Regions from separate parts of the Bacillus sp. Bwzl_19 genome, predicted to be linked through region 1. Evidence: a T-box and tRNA genes for the amino acid it is inferred to sense, from the RefSeq annotation. Region 1 holds a T-box; the other holds one or more tRNA genes.
The links. The T-box of region 1 lies ahead of ACW5MY_RS12810 (valine--tRNA ligase). A T-box ahead of a tRNA ligase gene usually reads a tRNA of that ligase, here a tRNA-Val.
Positions count from the first base shown of each region.

Region 1 (9,648 bases):
CTTGTCCATACATCGTTTCTTCTTTTCCGTTAATCGTTACTTTAAGGGCATTGTTTTTGGCTTTGCTGTTCTTTTTGCTCTTCCTTTTTTTCAACGTCTCTTCCCCCTTGCATTCGTCTTGGCCGTACCTTGAACTGATCATGGTTCACACTTTAGCATAGGCGAAAAAAAAAAGAACAAGACTTTTGTCGTCTTGTCCAAAAAAAGTTCGCCAAATTTTTCAAGCTCCTCCGGAAGCGAGTTTGATGTAAAACGAAAACAGTTCTTCACCGTATAAATAACTCACAGCGCTCCCGGCCGCGATGGCGGGCGCAAACGGGAAAGGCTGCTTTTTACCAAGCCTGCCGCCCGCTGCGGCGCACATCCCGTATACGGCTCCGATTATAACGGAAAGAAAGAATGCAATGAGTACGAGCTTCACGCCGAGCGCAAGGCCGATGACCCCAAACAGTTTCACATCACCTGCACCGATGCCTCCTTTACTGACAAACATAATAAAAATAAGCAGAAAAAATCCGCAAACGGCTCCGGCAAACCCCGCATACCATGAATCCAGCGGAGAAAAAATACGGCCGACGATGAGAAGCGGCAGAAAAAACAGCAGAACCTTGTCAGGAATCAGCATATATTGCAGATCTGTCACGGTAACAATCATTAATAGAGACAGAAATAACAGCGCGACTAACAGTTCTCTTGAGAAACCGAAATGAATACCGGCAGCCGTAAATAAACATGCCGTCCAGCATTCCGCCGCCGGATACATAATCGACAGCTTCCCACGGCAGTTTCTGCATCTCCCTTTTTGCAGGACATAAGAAACGACGGGCACCAGCTCACCCCAGGAGAGCGGCAGGCCGCAAAAGGAACAGGATGAGCGCGGCGAAATAACCGAGATCCGAAGCGGGATACGGCACGCTGCTGTATAAAAAAAAGAACCGAAAATCAAACCGAGCAAAAACAGAATCAAAAGCACTCAGACCACACCTTTTCTATCAATCTGGCTCAGATTGTAGCATAGAAAAACATCATGCCTGAAATGGCTGAAACTATATTTTCCTCATAAAAACACCCGGCAAAACCGTAAAATGGTTTGCCGGGTATCCGAAGAGCTGTCAGATAAGCCGCTTTCTCATTTCTGAAATAAAATATAAGGATCCGGTAATGATGATGACATCATCCGTTCCGTCTTTTTGCTTAATCCATTCTGTCACACTGTCCGGGTTTTCATCGAAGCTTTTGTTCGCAAGACTGCTTGCATTGTAAAGGTCTTTTGCGCTTGAAGCACGCGGAAAATCAAATGATACAAAATGAATGGAGTCTGCTTCGGTTTCAAGCTTTTTAATCATTTCCTGATACGGTTTGTCTTTTAATGCGCTGAATACGACATGGATGTTTTTATCAGCAAAGCGCTGCCTGATCGTTTCTGTCAGCGTTTCAACGCCCTCTTCGTTATGCGCACCGTCTGCAAATACTAAAGGGCGGCTTTGAAGCCGTTCAAATCGGCCCGGCCACGAAGCCTTTTTCAGACCGTTTCGCAATGCTTCTTCAGAAATGGCGGCGACTGTCAGGCGATTCAGCCATTCAGCGGCCAATATCGCCAATGCCGCATTCTGCCTCTGATGAATGCCGATCAGCGACGTTTGAATGTTATCATAGCAGTTCGTTTCCGTTTCCAGCGAAAAGCTTTCACCGTACGGAAGCGCCGCTTCATTAAAAAGTCTGCACGTTTTATATAGCGGCTGGCACGGAGCCTGCTTCTTTTCGGCTTCCGCTTCAATAACGCCGAGTGCTTCCGGCTGATTGACGCCCGTTATGACAGGAATGGCTTTTTTGATAATACCGGCTTTCTGCCCGGCGATCTCCTCGATGGTATTGCCTAAAATCGCCATATGATCATGCCCGATACTTGTAATGACCGACAAGAGCGGTTTCACTATATTGGTTGAATCAAATGTGCCGCCCAGCCCCGCTTCAAAAATGACAAAATCGATATCATCCCGCTTCGCAAAATATAAAAATGCACACGCTGTAATGATTTCAAATTCTGTCACCGTTCCGGCATCGGTCTTATCGAGCTCATCGACTATCGGTTTTATTTCATTAACGAGCGCTCTCCATTCCTCATCAGAAATCGGCGTGCCGTTAACGCTGATACGCTCATTGAACGTAATGATGTAAGGAGATGTGAATGTGCCGACCGTATAACCGGCTTCCTGAAGCACGGATCGGATAAAAGAGACGGTTGATCCTTTACCGTTTGTGCCCGCCACATGAATGGCGCGGATGTTCTTTTCCGGGTGTTCCAATTTTTCCATCAGCCTTTCCATACGGAGAAGGCCCGGCTTAACGCCGAACTTGAGTCTGCCGTGAATCCAGCTGATCGCTTCTTTGTACGTCTTAAACAATGAAATCCCCTCTTTTATACGACAAGGCGGTTTCTTAGGAAACCGCCCCGCTGGTTTATCAGCCTTTCAGCTCTGCAATCCGCTGCCGGACAGCTTCGCGTTTCGCCGTGTAGTCTTTCTCTTTTGCGCGTTCTTCTTCAATGACATGCTCAGGAGCTTTTTTAATGAATCCTTCGTTGCCGAGTTTTTTCTGAACGCGTTCGACTTCTTTTGTCAGCTTGTCGAATTCTTTTTGCAGACGGGCGATTTCCTCATCAATGTTAATCAGCCCTTCAAGCGGCAGAATGACTTCCGCTCCGGTAACGACTGCTGTCATCGCTTTGTCTGCCGCAGTGATATCCGTCCCGATTTTCAGCGTGCTCGGATTCGTGAAACGCTCAACGTAAGAACGGTTCTTCTCAAGGCGGCCGGCAATGTCTTCCGTAGATGTTTTAATGTAAAGCTCAACCTGCTTGCTCATCGGGGTGTTGACTTCGCTCCGGATATTGCGGACAGAACGGATTAATTCAACAAGCAGTTTCATATCAGCAGCCGCCTCTTGATCCGTATGTTCCGGCACCGGAACCGGCCAAGAGCTGATCGTGATTGACTCGCCTTCATGAGGAAGGTGCTGCCAAATTTCCTCCGTTAAGAACGGCATAAACGGGTGAAGAAGGCGCATCGTTTGGTCAAGCACGTACGCCAGGACAGAGCGGGTTGTTTTCTTCGCCGCTTCATCTTCACCGTACAGCGGAAGCTTCGCCATTTCAATATACCAGTCGCACACATCGTCCCAGATAAAGTTATACAGGTGGCGTCCGACTTCTCCGAATTCATAACGGTCCGCAAGCTGGGTTACATCTTCAATCGTTTCATTCAGTCTTGTGAGAATCCACTTATCAGCAACTGATTTCTCACCGGACAGATCAAGCTCGTCATACGTCATGCCGTCCATGTTCATTAAGGCAAAACGGGAGGCGTTCCAAATTTTATTTGCGAAATTCCATGTAGATTCCACTTTTTCATAGCTGAAACGGAGATCCTGCCCCGGTGAACTTCCGGTTGCCAGGAAATAGCGGAGGGAATCCGCTCCGTACTTGTCGATGACATCCATCGGATCAACACCGTTCCCAAGGGATTTACTCATTTTTCTGCCCTGCTCGTCACGGATTAAGCCGTGAATCAGCACGTCTTTGAACGGGCGCTCACCGGTAAACTCAAGACCTTGGAAAATCATCCGGGATACCCAGAAGAAGATGATGTCATACCCTGTCACAAGAACATCGGTTGAGTAATACCGCTTAAAGTCTTCAGCGTTTTCATCAGGCCAGCCCATTGTAGAAAACGGCCAAAGCGCGGAGCTGAACCATGTATCAAGCACGTCTGAATCCTGTTCCCAATTTTCGCTGTCTTCAGGCGCCTCAAGGCCGACATACACTTCTTTGGTTTCTTTATGATACCAAGCCGGGATGCGGTGGCCCCACCACAGCTGACGGGAAATACACCAATCACGGATGTTTTCCATCCAGTGGAGATACGTTTTCTCGAAACGGTCAGGAACAAAGTGAACTTTCTCTTCTTTTGACTGAAGGTCAACCGCCGCATCTGCCAGCGGCTGCATTTTGACAAACCATTGTGTGGACAGGTACGGCTCAACAACGGCGCCGCTTCTCTCACTGTGGCCGACAGAATGCATATGGTCTTCGATTTTAAAGAGAACGCCTGTCTCCTGGAGATCTTTGACGAGTTTTTTGCGGCATTCAAACCGGTCCATGCCGTTATATTCGAGCGCTTTTTCATTCATTGTTCCGTCTTCATTCATGACAAGAATCCGCTCTAAATTGTGTCGGTTTCCGAGTTCAAAATCATTCGGGTCATGGGCTGGCGTGATTTTAACGGCTCCAGATCCGAATTCCATATCAACATAATCATCGCCGACGATCGGAATTTCGCGGTTTGTAATCGGCAGAATCACCGTTTTACCGATCAAGTGCTTGTAGCGCTCATCTTCAGGATGAACCGCGACAGCCGTGTCGCCAAGCATCGTTTCCGGACGGGTGGTCGCGATTTCAATTGAGCCTGAACCGTCTGCTAACGGATAGCGCAAATGATAAAACGCGCCCTGTACGTCTTTGTAAATCACTTCAATATCGGATAAAGCCGTTTTTGTGGCAGGGTCCCAGTTGATGATATATTCGCCTCTGTAAATCAAGCCTTTTTCGTACAATTTGACGAATACTTCACGCACGGCTTTGTTCAGCCCTTCATCAAGAGTGAAACGTTCGCGCGAATAATCGAGTCCAAGTCCCATTTTGGCCCATTGGCTGCGAATGAAATCAGCATACTCTTCCTTCCACTTCCATGTTTCTTCAAGAAATTTTTCGCGTCCAAGGTCATAGCGGCTCGTGCCCTGTTCGCGGAGTTTCGCTTCGACTTTTGCCTGAGTGGCGATGCCGGCATGGTCCATCCCCGGAAGCCAGAGCACGTCATAGCCCTGCATGCGTTTCATACGCGTAACGATATCTTGCAGCGTCGTATCCCACGCATGACCGAGGTGAAGCCTGCCCGTCACGTTCGGCGGCGGAATGACGACAGAATACGGCTGTTTCGTTTGATCGCCGCCCGCTTCGAAATATTTTCCTTTCAGCCAAAAATCATAGCGGCCTTTTTCTATCGCAGACGGATCATATTTTGTCGGCATTGTTTGTTCGTTTGTATCCATAATAACCCTCCAGCATGTTTAGAAATGGCTGAGCAACTAAAAAAGAGCCTTCATCCTGATAAAGGACGAAAAGCTCTTTCGCGGTACCACCTTTTTTCATGAACAGATCTGTTCATGCACTTAAACGGATAACGGGTGCGGCCCGAATTTCTCTACTGTATGTTCAAGAAATTATGCTCCCGGGCGACCTTCCAATGAGACGGCATAAGAAGCCTTTCAGCACAGTAGCTTCTCTCTCTTCATGCGTCTTTCTTGTACTCTTCCCGTTCAAAGCAGGTGTATTCTATCAGCTCATGATCTTATTTATTATGTTCTTTATTATAGTAAAAGTGTTTTTGATTCGTCAATCATCTTTTCCAAAAACCGCTGCCGTCATACATAAATGGGCATGCACCCCGCCCTTTTCCGCACATACGATACAAAGAAAGGCGAATGTGAGGAGGAATTGCCGTGAAAAAAAGATTCAATTCTTATTCGCTCCCCCAGTGGGCCAGACAGGTCCGCCTTGTATCCGCGCAAGTCATTATACCGATTACGATCTTTCAGGGAATCAGGACGATTTTCTTTCCGACGACTTTTGATGTCCTTCTGCTTGCCATCCTGCTGTTTTTAGCGTGCGCCCTGCATTTGGAATGGATATAAAAAAACGAGTCCCGTTATGAAGAGGACTCGTTTTCCGCCTTTATTTTTTTCTCCTGCTCAATCTGATACACCTTCATGAGAAATGGTTCAACATTTTTCATCTGCCAAAACGCCCTTAATAATTGCGAGCACTCTTCTTTTTCAGAGCCCCTTTGAGCGGTCTGATACCGTTTCAGCACTTTGTACATGCCGGACGGATAAGCCATATAGCTGAGAAACAGGCTGATTTCCGCTTCACGGAGCGGAAATGATTTATGATACGTATAAAACCAGTCAAGACACTCCGGACACGCTTTCGGATAGCTTCTGAACAATCTGGAATAAAAGCCGAGCAGATCATTTTGCGGAGGGCCCAGCGCAGCTTTCTCGAAATTGGTGAAAAAGCCCGCTCCCACGTCATTATATAGAAAATGGCGGCTCGATAAGCTGCCGTGATTGATCACCGCTCTCGTCTTATCAAGATCCTTTGCCGCTTCGAACCACTCCTCCAGACGCTCCAGAGCAAAATTGACGGCGGACACCGTTTCTGTAAGATACGTAACGGCCTGCAGTTCAAAAGGAGAAAGGTACCACTCTTTTTCCGCCCGGTCGGCAAATTGTTCATAGACGAGCTTATCATTTTCCCAATCTCTTTTCGTTACTTCATAAAAGCCGCTGATATCTTCAGTACTGATTTGGATGTCCCGCACGGTCGCGGAGTGGAGCTTCGCAACCTCTTTAAAAAGGTAAACATGCTTTTGATCCAGTTCTTCTTCCTGATCGTACTGAAGCCAAGGCATTAAATAATAAGAATCCTCCGTCTGGCTTCCGGCAAAAAAATCGCCTGCATGCGTGCGGTAGATCGGAACAAATGAACGGTAGCCTTTCTCCTCAATCTCAATCATATGATCCGTAAAATCATTGCTGCGGGCCGGCTTGAGCTGTTTCAAAGCAAAAATGCCGTGGTTTGAGTAGACTTTCCATACATGCGGGCTGACAGGCTCAATATACTCAGCCGCCAGCCCGTATTCCTGAAGCACTGATTGGACTGCTTCCATTCCATTCACCACATTTTTACGGCCTCTTTGTGCTTACGCATGGCTGTTATTATATTCAGGTATATACAGAAGCTGACCTTCTTCAAGCTCGTCATCAAACGATAAAGAATTCGTTCTGATAAGCTGCTGGGATGTGATGTCATATCGTTCGCACACCCGATCGATTGTATCTTGCTGCTGTACAATGCAAATTTTCATTCTCGAAAACTTTTCTTCTTCTCTTGTAAATAATTTTGTCAAATAATGAGAGTTGTCATTTTCCTTCTGATCCGTTTTCGGTGCCGGTTCTTCATTCTCTCTTTCGGACTTAAGCGGCTCAGGCCGTTCAGATGCCGCCGGTTCTTCAGGCGGCAGTTTGGAAAACTGAAAAGACAAATCAAGAGGTTCCCCGGTTTCCTCCTCCGGCTGCGCCATCTTCCTTACCTCAATTTCAAACCCTTCATCAGCCTGGGTTTCTTCCTCAAGAAACTTAGGAGCGCTGTAAAATTCCTCTTCCCGCGGTTCCGGAACGAACTCGCGATAAGCGGGCTCCTGTTCTTCTTCAAAAACCGCAGGCTCCTCTTCGTCTTCTGTCTCCTCTTGATCACTCTGACGGAGAAGCGGTTCGGCCTCTGGCTGCTCTTCTATTTCAAGGGCGGGCTGTTCCTCAACCTCTGTTTTTTCTGCATGCGGGGTCAGAGTAAAAGCAGGGGAAACCGGTTCAACATCATCCTTTGGCTCTTCCAGCACTTCCGCTGCATCATCCTCAGATACAGGCTCATTCCTTTCAGCCGACATGATTGCAGGCTCCTCAGCTTCTTCCGGCTCTTCTTCGTCTTGGACGGCAGCGGGAGGAGGAGGCTCAGTAATTGAAACAGGTTCCGGCACCTCTTCCAGCCTCAGAACAGGGGCGGTTTCCTCATCCTCCTCTTTTTCTTCTTCCTCTTCCTGCCTGAGTATAGGCGGAGTCTCTTCCTCATTCTCCACGGTTTCTTGTATTGCTTCTTCTTCCGATACACTCAGCGGCTCTTCAGGAATCTGACGTATCATTAATTCTGGTTCATTTTCTTCCTCGGAACGATGTTCAGCAAGATTGATCATTTCTTCTCTGGAAAATTCAGGCGCCACATACAGAGGGATTTCCGGCTCTTTTGGCTCGGTTTCCTCAAGCAGTCCTTCAATTGCCAAATCAGCCTGAATGGTTAAGATTCTTGAATCCGTCAACTGATAATCAAAGGCATCAATAAAAACGAAAACATCATTGAGGTGGCTCACTTTATTTTTCGGAATCGTGATGTCTACCGGGAAACAATGAAGGAGCTCTGCAGTGCCATCCTCCCTTGCCCTCACTTCCTCTACATGTCTCAGCTCTCTATCAAGCTCTTCGAAATGACTGCTGTGATCTATGTTGTACTCGCCAGTAAGTTCTAATGATCCTTTAATTGAGACATAATCATTTACTTCCTGCACCCTGATATCAGGGTCTAATGAAATCGAAAGTAATTCAGAAACTTCCTGTCCTTTTTGGAAACAGATTGATTCTTCAACAGAAAATTGCAACCGGTGATTATGCGGCAAGTTCATATCCTCCTTTCATCTAATCCATACAATTAGATGTCACTAAAGGTGTATGCCGCAATCCGGATAAATATGATAAAGGAGGCATTGAAAAAAGCCGATACAAGACTTGCTTGCATCGGCTTTTCGGTATCAGCGGCTGATAGTCTGGAACACTTTCTCAGCGGCTTGAATGGTTTTTTCAATATCCTCCATTGTATGCGCAGTGGAGAGAAACAATCCTTCAAATTGAGACGGCGGAAGAAATACGCCTGCGTCAGCCATCCCTTTATAATATTTGGCGAACAGCTTTAAATCAGATGATTTAGCTGTTTCATAGTTAATGACAGGCTCATTTGTGAAAAAGAATCCGATCATTGAGCCCGCACGGTTAAACGTGTGCGGAATGCCATGTGCTTCAGCGGCTTTGGAAATGCCTTCTTCAAGCATATCGCCTTTTTTCACAAATTCTTGGTAAGATTCAGGTGTGAGCTGCTGTAACGTCTCAAGTCCCGCTGTCATGGCAAGCGGATTTCCCGACAATGTTCCCGCCTGATAGATCGGACCGCTCGGAGCGATTCGTTCCATGATTTCGGCTTTGCCGCCATACGCACCGACAGGAAGACCGCCGCCGATGACTTTGCCGAGACACGTTAAGTCAGGCGTCACGCCGAAATATCCTTGCGCACAGTTATAGTCCACGCGAAAACCGGTCATGACTTCATCAAAAATTAACAGCGCGCCATTTTGTTCCGTGATGTCACGAAGCCCTTGCAAAAAGCCTTCCTGCGGCGGAACAACGCCCATATTGCCGGCTACCGGCTCAACAATGACCCCGGCGATATCTTCACCGTACTCACGGAATGCGAGTGCAACGCTTTCCAAGTCGTTATACGGAACGGTAATCGTATTCATCGCGATTCCTTCAGGCACACCCGGGCTGTCAGGAAGGCCGAGTGTCGCCACCCCGGATCCCGCTTTGATCAGCAGCGAATCACCGTGGCCGTGATAACACCCTTCGAATTTCAAAATTTTATTGCGGCCGGTATATCCTCTTGCCAGACGAAGAGCGCTCATTGTCGCCTCTGTTCCGGAGCTGACCATCCGTACGATTTCAACAGACGGCACACGGTCAATGACCAATTTGGCCAGTTCGTTTTCCACTTCAGTAGAAGCTCCGAAACTTGTTCCGTTTTCCGCGACCTTTTTCAGGCTTTCAACGACGCGGTCGTTGGTGTGGCCCAAAATGAGCGGACCCCAGCTCAGCACATAGTCGATATATTCATTGCCGTCAATATCAAAAATTTTCGATCCTTTGCCGCGCTGC
Region 1 is NZ_CM142729.1:2,401,900-2,411,547, forward strand. Features, by position in the region: gene ACW5MY_RS12795 (SPOR domain-containing protein) at 1-94, opposite strand, end outside; gene ACW5MY_RS12800 (prepilin peptidase) at 221-973, opposite strand; gene ACW5MY_RS12805 (bifunctional folylpolyglutamate synthase/dihydrofolate synthase) at 1,113-2,405, opposite strand; gene ACW5MY_RS12810 (valine--tRNA ligase) at 2,464-5,106, opposite strand; T-box leader at 5,165-5,386, opposite strand; gene ACW5MY_RS12815 (hypothetical protein) at 5,557-5,748, shown strand; gene ysxE (spore coat protein YsxE) at 5,763-6,785, opposite strand; gene ACW5MY_RS12825 (LysM peptidoglycan-binding domain-containing protein) at 6,819-8,342, opposite strand; gene hemL (glutamate-1-semialdehyde 2,1-aminomutase) at 8,475-9,648, opposite strand, start outside.

Region 2 (9,648 bases), 1.4 Mb from region 1:
CTTCGTTCTCTCCTGAGTGGATCCTGAGTACGGCGGAACACGTGAAATTCCGTCGGAATCCGGGAGGACCATCTCCCAAGGCTAAATACTCCCTAGTGACCGATAGTGAACCAGTACCGTGAGGGAAAGGTGAAAAGCACCCCGGAAGGGGAGTGAAAGAGATCCTGAAACCGTGTGCCTACAAGTAGTCAGAGCCCGTTAACGGGTGATGGCGTGCCTTTTGTAGAATGAACCGGCGAGTTACGATCCCGTGCAAGGTTAAGCAGAAGATGCGGAGCCGCAGCGAAAGCGAGTCTGAATAGGGCGAATTGAGTACGTGGTCGTAGACCCGAAACCAGGTGATCTACCCATGTCCAGGGTGAAGTTCAGGTAACACTGAATGGAGGCCCGAACCCACGCACGTTGAAAAGTGCGGGGATGAGGTGTGGGTAGGGGTGAAATGCCAATCGAACCTGGAGATAGCTGGTTCTCTCCGAAATAGCTTTAGGGCTAGCCTCAAGGTAAGAGTCTCGGAGGTAGAGCACTGATTGGACTAGGGGCCCCTACCGGGTTACCGAATTCAGTCAAACTCCGAATGCCGATGACTTATCCTTGGGAGTCAGACTGCGAGTGATAAGATCCGTAGTCGAAAGGGAAACAGCCCAGACCGCCAGCTAAGGTCCCAAAGTATACGTTAAGTGGAAAAGGATGTGGAGTTGCTTAGACAACCAGGATGTTGGCTTAGAAGCAGCCACCATTTAAAGAGTGCGTAATAGCTCACTGGTCGAGTGACTCTGCGCCGAAAATGTACCGGGGCTAAACGTATCACCGAAGCTGCGGACTGTTCTTCGAACAGTGGTAGGAGAGCGTTCTAAGGGCTGTGAAGCAAGACCGGAAGGACTTGTGGAGCGCTTAGAAGTGAGAATGCCGGTATGAGTAGCGAAAGAGGGGTGAGAATCCCCTCCACCGAATGCCTAAGGTTTCCTGAGGAAGGCTCGTCCGCTCAGGGTTAGTCGGGACCTAAGCCGAGGCCGAAAGGCGTAGGCGATGGATAACAGGTTGATATTCCTGTACCACCTCCTCACCATTTGAGCAATGGGGGGACGCAGGAGGATAGGGTAAGCGCGGTATTGGATATCCGCGTCCAAGCAGTTAGGCTGGGAAATAGGCAAATCCGTTTCCCGTGAAGGCTGAGCTGTGATGGCGAGCGAATTATAGTAGCGAAGTTCCTGATTCCACACTGCCAAGAAAAGCCTCTAGCGAGGTGAGAGGTGCCCGTACCGCAAACCGACACAGGTAGGCGAGGAGAGAATCCTAAGGTGATCGAGAGAACTCTCGTTAAGGAACTCGGCAAAATGACCCCGTAACTTCGGGAGAAGGGGTGCTCTGTTAGGGTGCAAGCCCGAGAGAGCCGCAGTGAATAGGCCCAGGCGACTGTTTAGCAAAAACACAGGTCTCTGCGAAGCCGTAAGGCGAAGTATAGGGGCTGACGCCTGCCCGGTGCTGGAAGGTTAAGAGGAGCGCTTAGCGTAAGCGAAGGTGCGAATTGAAGCCCCAGTAAACGGCGGCCGTAACTATAACGGTCCTAAGGTAGCGAAATTCCTTGTCGGGTAAGTTCCGACCCGCACGAAAGGCGCAACGATCTGGGCACTGTCTCAACGAGAGACTCGGTGAAATTATAGTACCTGTGAAGATGCAGGTTACCCGCGACAGGACGGAAAGACCCCGTGGAGCTTTACTGCAGCCTGATATTGAATGTTGGTACAGCTTGTACAGGATAGGTAGGAGCCTTGGAAACCGGAGCGCCAGCTTCGGTGGAGGCATCGGTGGGATACTACCCTGGCTGTATTGACCTTCTAACCCGCCGCCCTTATCGGGCGGGGAGACAGTGTCAGGTGGGCAGTTTGACTGGGGCGGTCGCCTCCTAAAAGGTAACGGAGGCGCCCAAAGGTTCCCTCAGAATGGTTGGAAATCATTCGCAGAGTGTAAAGGCACAAGGGAGCTTGACTGCGAGACCTACAAGTCGAGCAGGGACGAAAGTCGGGCTTAGTGATCCGGTGGTTCCGCATGGAAGGGCCATCGCTCAACGGATAAAAGCTACCCCGGGGATAACAGGCTTATCTCCCCCAAGAGTCCACATCGACGGGGAGGTTTGGCACCTCGATGTCGGCTCATCGCATCCTGGGGCTGTAGTCGGTCCCAAGGGTTGGGCTGTTCGCCCATTAAAGCGGTACGCGAGCTGGGTTCAGAACGTCGTGAGACAGTTCGGTCCCTATCCGTCGCGGGCGCAGGAAATTTGAGAGGAGCTGTCCTTAGTACGAGAGGACCGGGATGGACGCACCGCTGGTGTACCAGTTGTTCTGCCAAGGGCATCGCTGGGTAGCTATGTGCGGACGGGATAAGTGCTGAAAGCATCTAAGCATGAAGCCCCCCTCAAGATGAGATTTCCCATTCCGCAAGGAAGTAAGATCCCTGAAAGATGATCAGGTTGATAGGTCTGAGGTGGAAGTGTGGCGACACATGGAGCTGACAGATACTAATCGATCGAGGACTTAACCAATTTTGAATGTATGCTCACTGTTATCTAGTTTTGAGAGAACACTCTCAATGGTTTGGTGGCGATAGCGAAGAGGTCACACCCGTTCCCATGCCGAACACGGAAGTTAAGCTCTTCAGCGCCGATGGTAGTCGGGGGTTTCCCCCTGTGAGAGTAGGACGCCGCCAAGCTATTACACGTAAGTGTAATATACGGAGGATTAGCTCAGCTGGGAGAGCATCTGCCTTACAAGCAGAGGGTCGGCGGTTCGAGCCCGTCATCCTCCACCATATTTGCCGGCCTAGCTCAATTGGTAGAGCAACTGACTTGTAATCAGTAGGTTGGGGGTTCAAGTCCTCTGGCCGGCACCATTTTTGGACAAGATAATAATATAAGTCTTTTTAAAAAGAGCCATTAGCTCAGTTGGTAGAGCATCTGACTTTTAATCAGAGGGTCGAAGGTTCGAGTCCTTCATGGCTCACCATGTTTACGCGGGTGTGGCGGAATTGGCAGACGCGCTAGACTTAGGATCTAGTGTCTTATGACGTGGGGGTTCAAGTCCCTTCACCCGCATTATACAGGATAGTTGTCCTGTATGCGGAAGTAGTTCAGTGGTAGAACACCACCTTGCCAAGGTGGGGGTCGCGGGTTCGAATCCCGTCTTCCGCTCCAACTATACCATCCACGCCGGGGTGGTGGAATTGGCAGACACACAGGACTTAAAATCCTGCGGTAGGTGACTACCGTGCCGGTTCAAGTCCGGCCCTCGGCATTCATTATTATGCGCCCGTAGCTCAATTGGATAGAGCGTTTGACTACGGATCAAAAGGTTAGGGGTTCGACTCCTCTCGGGCGCGCCATAATAAAATATATAATCGGGAAGTAGCTCAGCTTGGTAGAGCACATGGTTTGGGACCATGGGGTCGCAGGTTCGAATCCTGTCTTCCCGACCACTTTGGGGCCTTAGCTCAGCTGGGAGAGCGCCTGCTTTGCACGCAGGAGGTCAGCGGTTCGATCCCGCTAGGCTCCACCATTTATAAAAAAATATGTTGACTTTAAAAGAAACTTATTATATACTTAAAAAGTTGCTTGGAAAAGTGAACAAAATGATCTTTGAAAACTAAACAAGACAAAACGTACCTGTTAATTCAAAGTTTTAAATAAATCGCACAGCGATGTGCGTAGTCAGTCAAACTACTTTATCGGAGAGTTTGATCCTGGCTCAGGACGAACGCTGGCGGCGTGCCTAATACATGCAAGTCGAGCGGACAGATGGGAGCTTGCTCCCTGATGTTAGCGGCGGACGGGTGAGTAACACGTGGGTAACCTGCCTGTAAGACTGGGATAACTCCGGGAAACCGGGGCTAATACCGGATGCTTGTTTGAACCGCATGGTTCAGACATAAAAGGTGGCTTCGGCTACCACTTACAGATGGACCCGCGGCGCATTAGCTAGTTGGTGAGGTAACGGCTCACCAAGGCGACGATGCGTAGCCGACCTGAGAGGGTGATCGGCCACACTGGGACTGAGACACGGCCCAGACTCCTACGGGAGGCAGCAGTAGGGAATCTTCCGCAATGGACGAAAGTCTGACGGAGCAACGCCGCGTGAGTGATGAAGGTTTTCGGATCGTAAAGCTCTGTTGTTAGGGAAGAACAAGTGCCGTTCAAATAGGGCGGCACCTTGACGGTACCTAACCAGAAAGCCACGGCTAACTACGTGCCAGCAGCCGCGGTAATACGTAGGTGGCAAGCGTTGTCCGGAATTATTGGGCGTAAAGGGCTCGCAGGCGGTTTCTTAAGTCTGATGTGAAAGCCCCCGGCTCAACCGGGGAGGGTCATTGGAAACTGGGGAACTTGAGTGCAGAAGAGGAGAGTGGAATTCCACGTGTAGCGGTGAAATGCGTAGAGATGTGGAGGAACACCAGTGGCGAAGGCGACTCTCTGGTCTGTAACTGACGCTGAGGAGCGAAAGCGTGGGGAGCGAACAGGATTAGATACCCTGGTAGTCCACGCCGTAAACGATGAGTGCTAAGTGTTAGGGGGTTTCCGCCCCTTAGTGCTGCAGCTAACGCATTAAGCACTCCGCCTGGGGAGTACGGTCGCAAGACTGAAACTCAAAGGAATTGACGGGGGCCCGCACAAGCGGTGGAGCATGTGGTTTAATTCGAAGCAACGCGAAGAACCTTACCAGGTCTTGACATCCTCTGACAATCCTAGAGATAGGACGTCCCCTTCGGGGGCAGAGTGACAGGTGGTGCATGGTTGTCGTCAGCTCGTGTCGTGAGATGTTGGGTTAAGTCCCGCAACGAGCGCAACCCTTGATCTTAGTTGCCAGCATTCAGTTGGGCACTCTAAGGTGACTGCCGGTGACAAACCGGAGGAAGGTGGGGATGACGTCAAATCATCATGCCCCTTATGACCTGGGCTACACACGTGCTACAATGGGCAGAACAAAGGGCAGCGAAACCGCGAGGTTAAGCCAATCCCACAAATCTGTTCTCAGTTCGGATCGCAGTCTGCAACTCGACTGCGTGAAGCTGGAATCGCTAGTAATCGCGGATCAGCATGCCGCGGTGAATACGTTCCCGGGCCTTGTACACACCGCCCGTCACACCACGAGAGTTTGTAACACCCGAAGTCGGTGAGGTAACCTTTTTGGAGCCAGCCGCCGAAGGTGGGACAGATGATTGGGGTGAAGTCGTAACAAGGTAGCCGTATCGGAAGGTGCGGCTGGATCACCTCCTTTCTAAGGATTTTAACGGAATATAAGACCTTGGGTCTTATAAACAGAACGTTCCCTGTCTTGTTTAGTTTTGAAGGATCATTCGATTCTTCGAGATGTTGTTCTTTGAAAACTAGATAACAGAAGTAATTCACATTCAATTGTAATGCAAGATATCACGTAGTGATTCTTTTTAACGGTTAAGTTAGAAAGGGCGCACGGTGGATGCCTTGGCACTAGGAGCCGATGAAGGACGGGACGAACACCGATATGCTTCGGGGAGCTGTAAGCAAGCTTTGATCCGGAGATTTCCGAATGGGGAAACCCACCACTCGTAATGGAGTGGTATCCATATCTGAATACATAGGATATGAGAAGGCAGACCCGGGGAACTGAAACATCTAAGTACCCGGAGGAAGAGAAAGCAAATGCGATTCCCTGAGTAGCGGCGAGCGAAACGGGATCAGCCCAAACCAAGAGGCTTGCCTCTTGGGGTTGTAGGACACTCTGTACGGAGTTACAAAGGAACGAGGTAGATGAAGAGGTCTGGAAAGGCCCGCCATAGGAGGTAACAGCCCTGTAGTCAAAACTTCGTTCTCTCCTGAGTGGATCCTGAGTACGGCGGAACACGTGAAATTCCGTCGGAATCCGGGAGGACCATCTCCCAAGGCTAAATACTCCCTAGTGACCGATAGTGAACCAGTACCGTGAGGGAAAGGTGAAAAGCACCCCGGAAGGGGAGTGAAAGAGATCCTGAAACCGTGTGCCTACAAGTAGTCAGAGCCCGTTAACGGGTGATGGCGTGCCTTTTGTAGAATGAACCGGCGAGTTACGATCCCGTGCAAGGTTAAGCAGAAGATGCGGAGCCGCAGCGAAAGCGAGTCTGAATAGGGCGAATTGAGTACGTGGTCGTAGACCCGAAACCAGGTGATCTACCCATGTCCAGGGTGAAGTTCAGGTAACACTGAATGGAGGCCCGAACCCACGCACGTTGAAAAGTGCGGGGATGAGGTGTGGGTAGGGGTGAAATGCCAATCGAACCTGGAGATAGCTGGTTCTCTCCGAAATAGCTTTAGGGCTAGCCTCAAGGTAAGAGTCTCGGAGGTAGAGCACTGATTGGACTAGGGGCCCCTACCGGGTTACCGAATTCAGTCAAACTCCGAATGCCGATGACTTATCCTTGGGAGTCAGACTGCGAGTGATAAGATCCGTAGTCGAAAGGGAAACAGCCCAGACCGCCAGCTAAGGTCCCAAAGTATACGTTAAGTGGAAAAGGATGTGGAGTTGCTTAGACAACCAGGATGTTGGCTTAGAAGCAGCCACCATTTAAAGAGTGCGTAATAGCTCACTGGTCGAGTGACTCTGCGCCGAAAATGTACCGGGGCTAAACGTATCACCGAAGCTGCGGACTGTTCTTCGAACAGTGGTAGGAGAGCGTTCTAAGGGCTGTGAAGCAAGACCGGAAGGACTTGTGGAGCGCTTAGAAGTGAGAATGCCGGTATGAGTAGCGAAAGAGGGGTGAGAATCCCCTCCACCGAATGCCTAAGGTTTCCTGAGGAAGGCTCGTCCGCTCAGGGTTAGTCGGGACCTAAGCCGAGGCCGAAAGGCGTAGGCGATGGATAACAGGTTGATATTCCTGTACCACCTCCTCACCATTTGAGCAATGGGGGGACGCAGGAGGATAGGGTAAGCGCGGTATTGGATATCCGCGTCCAAGCAGTTAGGCTGGGAAATAGGCAAATCCGTTTCCCGTGAAGGCTGAGCTGTGATGGCGAGCGAATTATAGTAGCGAAGTTCCTGATTCCACACTGCCAAGAAAAGCCTCTAGCGAGGTGAGAGGTGCCCGTACCGCAAACCGACACAGGTAGGCGAGGAGAGAATCCTAAGGTGATCGAGAGAACTCTCGTTAAGGAACTCGGCAAAATGACCCCGTAACTTCGGGAGAAGGGGTGCTCTGTTAGGGTGCAAGCCCGAGAGAGCCGCAGTGAATAGGCCCAGGCGACTGTTTAGCAAAAACACAGGTCTCTGCGAAGCCGTAAGGCGAAGTATAGGGGCTGACGCCTGCCCGGTGCTGGAAGGTTAAGAGGAGCGCTTAGCGTAAGCGAAGGTGCGAATTGAAGCCCCAGTAAACGGCGGCCGTAACTATAACGGTCCTAAGGTAGCGAAATTCCTTGTCGGGTAAGTTCCGACCCGCACGAAAGGCGCAACGATCTGGGCACTGTCTCAACGAGAGACTCGGTGAAATTATAGTACCTGTGAAGATGCAGGTTACCCGCGACAGGACGGAAAGACCCCGTGGAGCTTTACTGCAGCCTGATATTGAATGTTGGTACAGCTTGTACAGGATAGGTAGGAGCCTTGGAAACCGGAGCGCCAGCTTCGGTGGAGGCATCGGTGGGATACTACCCTGGCTGTATTGACCTTCTAACCCGCCGCCCTTATCGGGCGGGGAGACAGTGTCAGGTGGGCAGTTTGACTGGGGCGGTCGCCTCCTAAAAGGTAACGGAGGCGCCCAAAGGTTCCCTCAGAATGGTTGGAAATCATTCGCAGAGTGTAAAGGCACAAGGGAGCTTGACTGCGAGACCTACAAGTCGAGCAGGGACGAAAGTCGGGCTTAGTGATCCGGTGGTTCCGCATGGAAGGGCCATCGCTCAACGGATAAAAGCTACCCCGGGGATAACAGGCTTATCTCCCCCAAGAGTCCACATCGACGGGGAGGTTTGGCACCTCGATGTCGGCTCATCGCATCCTGGGGCTGTAGTCGGTCCCAAGGGTTGGGCTGTTCGCCCATTAAAGCGGTACGCGAGCTGGGTTCAGAACGTCGTGAGACAGTTCGGTCCCTATCCGTCGCGGGCGCAGGAAATTTGAGAGGAGCTGTCCTTAGTACGAGAGGACCGGGATGGACGCACCGCTGGTGTACCAGTTGTTCTGCCAAGGGCATCGCTGGGTAGCTATGTGCGGACGGGATAAGTGCTGAAAGCATCTAAGCATGAAGCCCCCCTCAAGATGAGATTTCCCATTCCGCAAGGAAGTAAGATCCCTGAAAGATGATCAGGTTGATAGGTCTGAGGTGGAAGTGTGGCGACACATGGAGCTGACAGATACTAATCGATCGAGGACTTAACCAATTTTGAATGTATGCTCACTGTTATCTAGTTTTGAGAGAACACTCTCAATGGTTTGGTGGCGATAGCGAAGAGGTCACACCCGTTCCCATGCCGAACACGGAAGTTAAGCTCTTCAGCGCCGATGGTAGTCGGGGGTTTCCCCCTGTGAGAGTAGGACGCCGCCAAGCTATCTTAACGGTAAAGGCAGCTCATCATGAGCTGCCTTTTTTGTGTTTTTCTGCATACGTTATATAATACGAGAAAAGTAACGATATGCCTTTTTGCAAAAGCAGGTTTTATGCTTGTGTAAAGTGGAAATAATAGAGATAGAGCGCTACAGTTGAAAAATTTTGCGAAACACCTTATAGTAAGATTAAAGTCAAATATAGTCAAAGTCAATAAAGGAGGGGGTTGAGTGGGACATAATATTTCTGACATCATTGAACAGTACTTAAAACAAGTATTAGATCAAAATGGCAAAGAAATTTTAGAGATCAAGCGCAGTGAAATTGCTGATAAATTTCAGTGTGTTCCTTCTCAAATAAATTATGTCATCAACACCAGATTCACAAGCGAAAGAGGATATATTGTTGAAAGTAAACGGGGAGGCGGCGGTTATATTCGTATTATCAAAATTAAAATGAATAACGAAGTCGTCCTTATCAATAATATTATTTCGCAAATTCATACCCACTTGTCTCAGGCAGCCTCTGATGATATTATTCTCAGACTGTTAGAGGACGGGGTTATTTCGGAAAGAGAAGCTAAAATGATGGTGAGTGTAATGGATCGCTCAGTTCTATATATTGATTTGCCCGAACGGGATGAGCTAAGAGCCAGAATGATGAAAGCAATGCTCACATCTTTAAAACTAAAGTAAGCGGGTGAAAAGATTGATTTGTCAAGAGTGCAATGAGAGACCGGCCACTTTTCACTTTACGAAAGTTGTTAATGGAGAAAAGCAAGAAGTTCATATATGTGAACAATGCGCAAAAGAAAACAGTGACTCATACGGTATAAGTGGAAACCAAGGGTTCTCGATTCATAATTTATTATCAGGGCTGCTGAATATGGAGTCTTCATTTCAAAACACGGGTTCTCAAATGTTCGGCTACCCAGAGCAAGGCACAGCTTGTAAGAAATGCGGCATGACGTTTCAGCAACTGAGGAAAACTGGGCGGTTCGGCTGTGCGGAGTGTTACGATACGTTCTATAGCCAAATTACGCCGATCTTGCGGAAAGTCCACAGCGGGAATACGGTGCACGCCGGGAAAATTCCAAAACGTATAGGCGGAAACCTG
Region 2 is NZ_CM142729.1:93,221-102,868, forward strand. Features, by position in the region: rRNA gene ACW5MY_RS00495 (23S ribosomal RNA) at 1-2,539, shown strand, start outside; rRNA gene rrf (5S ribosomal RNA) at 2,591-2,706, shown strand; tRNA gene ACW5MY_RS00505 (tRNA-Val) at 2,730-2,805, shown strand; tRNA gene ACW5MY_RS00510 (tRNA-Thr) at 2,811-2,886, shown strand; tRNA gene ACW5MY_RS00515 (tRNA-Lys) at 2,924-2,999, shown strand; tRNA gene ACW5MY_RS00520 (tRNA-Leu) at 3,007-3,088, shown strand; tRNA gene ACW5MY_RS00525 (tRNA-Gly) at 3,113-3,187, shown strand; tRNA gene ACW5MY_RS00530 (tRNA-Leu) at 3,202-3,287, shown strand; tRNA gene ACW5MY_RS00535 (tRNA-Arg) at 3,299-3,375, shown strand; tRNA gene ACW5MY_RS00540 (tRNA-Pro) at 3,392-3,468, shown strand; tRNA gene ACW5MY_RS00545 (tRNA-Ala) at 3,473-3,548, shown strand; rRNA gene ACW5MY_RS00550 (16S ribosomal RNA) at 3,715-5,264, shown strand; rRNA gene ACW5MY_RS00555 (23S ribosomal RNA) at 5,439-8,368, shown strand; rRNA gene rrf (5S ribosomal RNA) at 8,420-8,535, shown strand; gene ctsR (transcriptional regulator CtsR) at 8,763-9,227, shown strand; gene ACW5MY_RS00570 (UvrB/UvrC motif-containing protein) at 9,241-9,648, shown strand, end outside.
Region 2: it has a tRNA-Val gene. The T-box ahead of ACW5MY_RS12810 (valine--tRNA ligase) is inferred to sense a tRNA for this amino acid. The anticodon was not compared.